DNA from 2 places in the Ureibacillus suwonensis genome. Region 2 is predicted to be linked to the other one. Evidence: riboswitches for the same ligand, from Rfam matches in the RefSeq annotation. Region 2 holds a riboswitch; the other holds the start of a gene.

Region 1 (3,417 bases), on a different contig from region 2:
GGTAAAAAACTTCGGGACGATCACTTTTCAGACCCCGTACGGAGAAAAAAGCATCATCATCAACATCGATAAAGGAAGAATCCGTTATGTGGAATGAAAAAGGGGCCTCCCTGATTGAATCGCTGTTTGTCATCAGCATCCTCTTTGTTTTGATGGGTTTTCTTCCTTTTGTATATCAGCTCCAACATTCCCTTTACAATAAGACCCTGGAATTGCACGCTTCCGAAGTGGCTTATGAGGGAGTGCGTATTGCAAAGACAACCGGGATTAGTGAAGGGACAAAATGGATTGATCATGTGGAATTTCGTTGGACTTTCCAAAAAGATACGATTTGTGTTCATTTCACCAATCTGGATAAGGAACGATTGAAATGCATCGATGCCAATGGAGAGTACGAAACAATAGAAACGGCTTTACACTGATTGAGGCGCTTTTTCATCTGCTGACTTTCACCCTGCTCGCCCAGCTCATATTGGCCATATATTTATTGATACAACAATGGAACGATACCTTTCTTGCGGACGAACAGATAAAATGGGAAATTTTTATACAGGATTTTCAACAATATTTGATTGATATCGAGGATGTTTATTGGATGGCAAATTCTTTATACATAGTCGAATCACCATCGAAAACCCTCAAAATTAACAAGATTTCAGATGTCATCCGGCTGCAAGTAAACGGGCAGGGATATGTGCCGTTGCTCATTGGAATTCAAAATGCCGAGTTTGTCATCTCGGACAACCTGTTGACAGTGAAAGTCAGGTTTTTGAATGGAATAGAGAAGGAGAGAACGTTATTTGTCCAATATAAAAAATGAAAAAGGAGTTATGTATCCCATCGCCATCCTGCTGCTATTTTTTGTAATGTCTTTTGTAATGTTTTACAGCACATCCTATTTAACGCAATTTTCAATCATTAATTCATTGGAAAACGTCAATGTTCGTGCTACGATTAACTTATTGAATCGATAACTGGGAGTTTTGTGTAGAAAGGTGTCAAAAATGAGAAAAATATATTTGGTAGGATTCATGGGATGCGGAAAGAGTGCAATTGGACGCCAATTAAGCTATGTATTGCGGATGCCCTTTTATGATATGGATAAAGAGATTGTAAGGCAACAGGGGATGCCGATTCCTGAAATTTTTGAAAAATACGGAGAGGAGCATTTTCGGAATCTCGAAACGGAATTTTTGAGAAATTTCCGGGATGAAGCTTGTATTATTGCCACTGGCGGCGGGGTTGCGATGAGACCGGAAAACCGGGAAATCATGAGAAGGACAGGCCTCGTTTTCTTTCTGGATGCTCCTTTTGAAGATATTTACAACCGGATCAAAAATGATAAAAATCGCCCGATCGCCCAACGTTCGACAAAAAAAGAGCTGGAACGACTATTTTATTACAGAAGAAAATTTTATAAAAGAGCAGCCCATATCCGCGTCTTTACGCATAATCGAACAATCCGTCAAGTGGTAAATTACATGGCATTCCAAGTGAACCGTTTGAAAGGCGAATGAACATAAATTATATTTGAAAAATGTTCGCTTTTTATACAGGATTTTAAAAAAATGTTGCCTTACATCCTGTTCAATGTTAGGATATTGGCAAAGATATAATGATTGTTCAACTTGATAATGGCGGATGATTGTGCGGGGAGAGAACGTGTTTACGTCGCCGAAGGAGCAAGTAGGGGAACTATGAATCTCTCAGGCAAAAAGACTCGTACGGGACGCAACTCTGGAGAGCGCTGATTTTTCAGCCACCCAAGGGGAAAGCCTGCTTTTACAGTAGGTGTAACTTTCAGGTGAAAGGACAGAGAATTCCTAAAACAAGGGGATTTTCTGTCCTTTTTTACCTATATTAATTAATGAGCTTTTAAAGAGGATCCAGTAAAGGGAGGTTTCTTGATGGGAGAATTAAAAAGAACACCATTATTTGACGAGTATGCCAAATATGGTGCGAAAACCATTGACTTTGGAGGATGGGAACTGCCTGTCCAATTTTCATCGATCAAAGAAGAACATGAAGCTGTAAGAAAACGAGCAGGACTATTTGACGTATCCCATATGGGAGAAATCATTGTCGAAGGGAAAGATGCGCTCGGGTTCCTGCAAAAAATATTATCCAATGACATCTCAAAAATTCCTGTAGGTGGCGCACAATACAATGTAATGTGCTATGAAAATGGCGGGGTTGTTGATGATTTAATCGTATACAACCTTGGAAATGATCAGTATCTGCTTGTAGTGAATGCTGCGAATATTGAGAAAGATTTTGAATGGCTGAAAAAGCATGCCCAAGGCGAAGTGGATATTACAAACAAATCCGATGAATATGCCATGATTGCTCTTCAAGGGCCGCTTTCAGAAAAAATATTGCAAACATTGACGGAGGAAGAGTTGAAAGAAATAAAACCATTCCATTTCAAAGCTTCCGCAACGGTTGGCGGCTATCCGGTATTGCTTTCCCGCAGCGGTTATACAGGAGAAGACGGGTTTGAACTATATGGGGAGCCGAAAGCGATTGTGGCACTGTGGCATAAAATTTTAGGGGCCGGAAAAGAGGATGGACTCATTCCGTGTGGTCTTGGCGCCCGTGACACATTGCGCTTTGAAGCATGTCTGCCGCTTTATGGGCAAGAATTATCTGAATCCATCTCACCTCTTGAAGCAGGCATCGGCTTTGCGGTGAAACTTCAAAAAGAGTCGGATTTTATCGGCAAGGAAGCGCTGATCAAACAAAAGGAACAAGGGCTTTCAAGAAAACTTGTCGGCATTGAAATGATTGAAAAAGGAATTCCTCGCCATGGCTATAAAGTCTTTAAAGGTGACGCAGAAATCGGCGTTGTAACAACCGGAACACAAGTACCTTCCACAAAACGGAATTTGGGATTAGCCCTGTTGGATAGCCAATATGCTGATGTGGGCACAGAAGTGGATGTGGAAATCCGGAATAAGAAGGTAAAAGCGCAAGTGGTGCCGAAACCTTTTTATAAACGGGAAAAATAATTAATGGAGGTCAAAAAATGAAGCATCGATATCTTCCAATGACGGAACAGGACAAACAGGAAATGCTCGCTACCATTGGAGTGGAAAGCATTGACGATTTATTTGCGGACATTCCAGAAGAGGTGCGTTTTAAAGGGCTTTACAATATTAAAGAGGCAGTATCTGAATCTGAATTATTGAAAGAACTGAAAGCATTAGCAGATAAAAATACGAATACGGAATCAGCTGTTTCATTTTTGGGCGCAGGTGTATACAATCACTATAAACCTGCCATTGTTGATCATGTCATTTCCCGTTCGGAATTCTATACCGCTTATACGCCATATCAACCGGAAATTTCACAAGGGGAATTACAGGCAATTTTTGAATTCCAGACAATGATTGCGGAATTGACGGGAATGGATTTGGC
Region 2 (3,417 bases):
AACCCTGTTGCCTACGCGATGGAATTGGCAAATCTGGATTGGGTGTTTGGAATCATTTCCCTCGGTGCGGTAATCAGCATGATGACGGTCATTTTCGTGATGATGTATGGAGGGACCCGTTTAGTGTACTCCTTCGCCCGGGACGGAATGCTTCCAAAAGTGCTGTCAGAAATCCACCCACGACTTAAAATTCCATTGAAAAACACATGGATTTATGCGCTATTTGTATCTATTTTCGCCGGTTTCATACCAATCGATAAATTGGCGGAGCTTGTAAATATCGGAACTTTAGTCGCTTTTGCCGCTGTTTCCATCGGCGTCATCTATGTTAGAAAAATGAAAATTCCAGGATTGAAAGACGGATTCAAAGTGCCTTTATATCCAATTGTGCCGATTCTGTCATTTATCCTTTGCGTATTCATGATTACCCAATTATCTTCCTTCACAATGTTCACCTGCTTCATTTGGATGTTGATTGGTTTATTCGTCTATTTTGTGTATGGAAGAAAGCATAGCATATTGAATAAATAACGAAGAAAAGAGTGGATGAAGAAAATGATGGTTTTCTCACCCACTCTTTTTTTGCACAGTGGTTCGGCTTGATTTGAACCGGCACCTCCTTACAGCCGGTTCTTCATATAAAAAAGCCGACTCCAATAGGAATCGGCTATTGATAATACTTCAGTTTGCAGGGTTCACTTCCAATTCGGCTTTAATCTTCACGTCTTTTCCTACCAGCACGCCACCTGTTTCAAGCACTGCGTTCCAAGTAAGTCCGAAATCTTCACGATTGATTTTTGTTTCCGCCTCAAAGCCGTACACTTCAAAGCCCCAAGGGTTTTTTCCTTTACCGTTGAATTCCACTTCAAATGTTACCGGTTTTGTGACATCTTTAATCGTCAAGTTTCCTGTCACTTCATATTCGCTATCGCCTGTTTTCTTGATTTCTGTTGATTGGAATGTGATTTTAGGATATTTTTCCGCATCAAAGAAGTCTGCAGATTTCAAATGATTATCCCGATCTTCCAATTTTGTATTGATGCTTGCCACATCAAAAGCGAATGAAATTTTTGCATTTGTAAGATCTGTCAAATCGTCCGCTTCAATTTCCGCATCATAAGAATCAAAATGCCCTCTCACTTTTGATACCATCATATGTTTCACTTCAAAACCAATTTCTGAGTGAGCTTTGTCAATAACCCATTTCGCCATTTTTCATTCCTCCCGATTTACTTTATTCTGAATCCGAGATATTTATGAATATTTATCTTGAAGTTCATTATTTTGAATTCGAGATAAATATATCACGCATTAATTTTTTTGTCAATGGATTCAAACCCATTTTTCTGACTCATACTTTAGTAAATTTATTCCCGGTTTGAGCGGAAAAAAACATTCAACCCCCTCCTTACGGTCAAAATTTTTAAAAATTTCAGTGTATCTTAGTTGACCATTTTCGACAAAGGTGTTAGTATCGTCTAGTATTGGAATTAAATAGGTGTAGCGATGAATGCTGTGGGTAACACTACAGTCAGGAGCAGCTTCTGGAGAGACCACATCTGTGGCGCCGAAGGATTCACAATCTCAGGCAAAAGGACAGAAGAATGATAATACCGTTATTGTTCTTATGCTTTTGAGATTGGGAAACCAATCTCTTTTTTATTACATCAATAGAGGTGAAACATATGAGAAAAGCAATTGTCAGCGTTATCGGAAAAGACCAGGTTGGAATTATCGCAAAAGTGACAACTGTACTTGCAGATCGAAACATCAACATTTTAGATATCAGCCAAACGATTTTACAAGATTTCTTCACCATGATGATGGTCATTGACGTGACAAATTTAAAAGATCTTGAATCCTTGCAGCAGGAACTCAATGAACTTGGAAAATCAATCGGTGTTGTCATTACTGTACAACTTGAAGAAATTTTCAGGGCAATGCATCGCGTGTGAAAGGACGTGCAAACATGAACTTTGAAATTCATGAAATGTTGGAAACCATCCGGATGGTCCGGACAGAAAATTTGGACATCCGTACAGTGACAATGGGAATCAATTTACGGGATTGCGCGGATTCCGATTTCGATAAAATGAAACAAAAAATCTATGATAAAATCACCCATTACGCAAAGGATTTAAAACCTACCGCTGAAAAAGTGGCAAAAGAATACGGCATCCCGATCATCAATAAACGGATTGCCGTGACGCCAATCGCCGATCTTCTAGGCAATGCGACAAAAGAACAGGCTGTGGAACTTGCAAAAACATTGGACCGCGCCGCCGTTACCCTTGGCATCGATTTTATCGGCGGTTATTCCGCCCTTGTGCACAAAGGGATTGCGAAGGGAGATCAAGTGTTATTTGATGCTCTTCCAGAAGCCTTGGCATCCACTGAGCGGGTTTGCGCTTCCGTTTCTGTCGGCACAACCAAAGCCGGCATCAATATGGATGCTGTACGTCAAATGGGCGAAATCATCAAAGAAACGGCTGAACTGACAAAAGAACAGTCCGGCCTTGGCTGCGCAAAACTGGTGGTGTTCTGCAACCCCGTGGAAGATAATCCGTTTATGGCCGGCGCTTTCCTCGGATCCGGTGAAGGAGAAGTCGTACTCAATGTCGGCGTTTCCGGTCCGGGGGTAGTACTCAATGCATTGAAACGTTATCCGGATGCGGATTTGGGAGAAGTGGCCGAAATCATCAAGAAAACCGCCTTTAAAATTACCCGTGCCGGAGAGTTGATCGGACGAGAAGTGGCAAAACGTTTAGGCGTTCCGTTCGGCATAATGGACTTGTCCCTTGCACCAACGAATGCGATGAACGATAGTGTGGCTGAAATTCTTGAAGAAATTGGCCTTGAGCGTGTTGGAACCCACGGCACCATTGCCGCCCTTGCCTTAATGAATGATGCGGTGAAAAAAGGTGGTGCCATGGCTTCATCCTATGTGGGCGGTTTAAGCGGCGCCTTCATCCCAGTCAGCGAAGATAACGGCATGATCCGTGGAATTGAAGAAGGCGCATTATCGCTATCCAAGTTAGAAGCAATGACATGTGTATGTTCCGTCGGTCTTGACATGATTGCCATCACGGGCGACGCACCTGCCAGCACCATTTCCGCAATGATTGCCGATGAAGCGGCCATCGGAATGATCAATAAAAAAACGACTGCTGTCCGTGTCATCCCTGTGCCTGGAGCGAAAGAAGGCGACATGGTGGAATTCGGAGGCCTTTTGGGAAGAGCACCTGTCATCGGGGTCAATCCGTTCAGCTCCGACAAAATCATTCGCCGTGGCGGACGCATTCCGGCCCCTTTGCAAGCATTGGGAAATTAAATCGAGTAGGAGGGAGCGATTAACTCCCGTCCTCTCACACCACCGTACGTACGGTTCCGTATACGGCGGTTCAATTAAGATCATTG

What was found. Region 2 has a riboswitch for glycine ahead of ACFPOH_RS12255 (ACT domain-containing protein). Riboswitches for the same ligand answer to the same signal wherever they lie in the genome.
Region 1: linked by a shared signal. The riboswitch ahead of gcvT (glycine cleavage system aminomethyltransferase GcvT) and the one ahead of ACFPOH_RS12255 (ACT domain-containing protein) in region 2 are both predicted to bind glycine.

Annotation. Positions count from the first base shown of each region.
Region 1 covers NZ_JBHSNQ010000009.1:24,407-27,823, forward strand. The annotation lists gene comGD (competence type IV pilus minor pilin ComGD) at 1-97, shown strand, start outside; gene ACFPOH_RS00385 (hypothetical protein) at 87-422, shown strand; gene comGF (competence type IV pilus minor pilin ComGF) at 371-820, shown strand; gene ACFPOH_RS00395 (shikimate kinase) at 1,005-1,517, shown strand; glycine riboswitch at 1,642-1,732, shown strand; glycine riboswitch at 1,736-1,818, shown strand; gene gcvT (glycine cleavage system aminomethyltransferase GcvT) at 1,905-3,008, shown strand; gene gcvPA (aminomethyl-transferring glycine dehydrogenase subunit GcvPA) at 3,026-3,417, shown strand, end outside.
Region 2 covers NZ_JBHSNQ010000162.1:10,388-13,804, forward strand. The annotation lists gene ACFPOH_RS12245 (amino acid permease) at 1-531, shown strand, start outside; gene ACFPOH_RS12250 (YceI family protein) at 682-1,212, opposite strand; glycine riboswitch at 1,535-1,610, shown strand; gene ACFPOH_RS12255 (ACT domain-containing protein) at 1,686-1,955, shown strand; gene ACFPOH_RS12260 (PFL family protein) at 1,970-3,331, shown strand.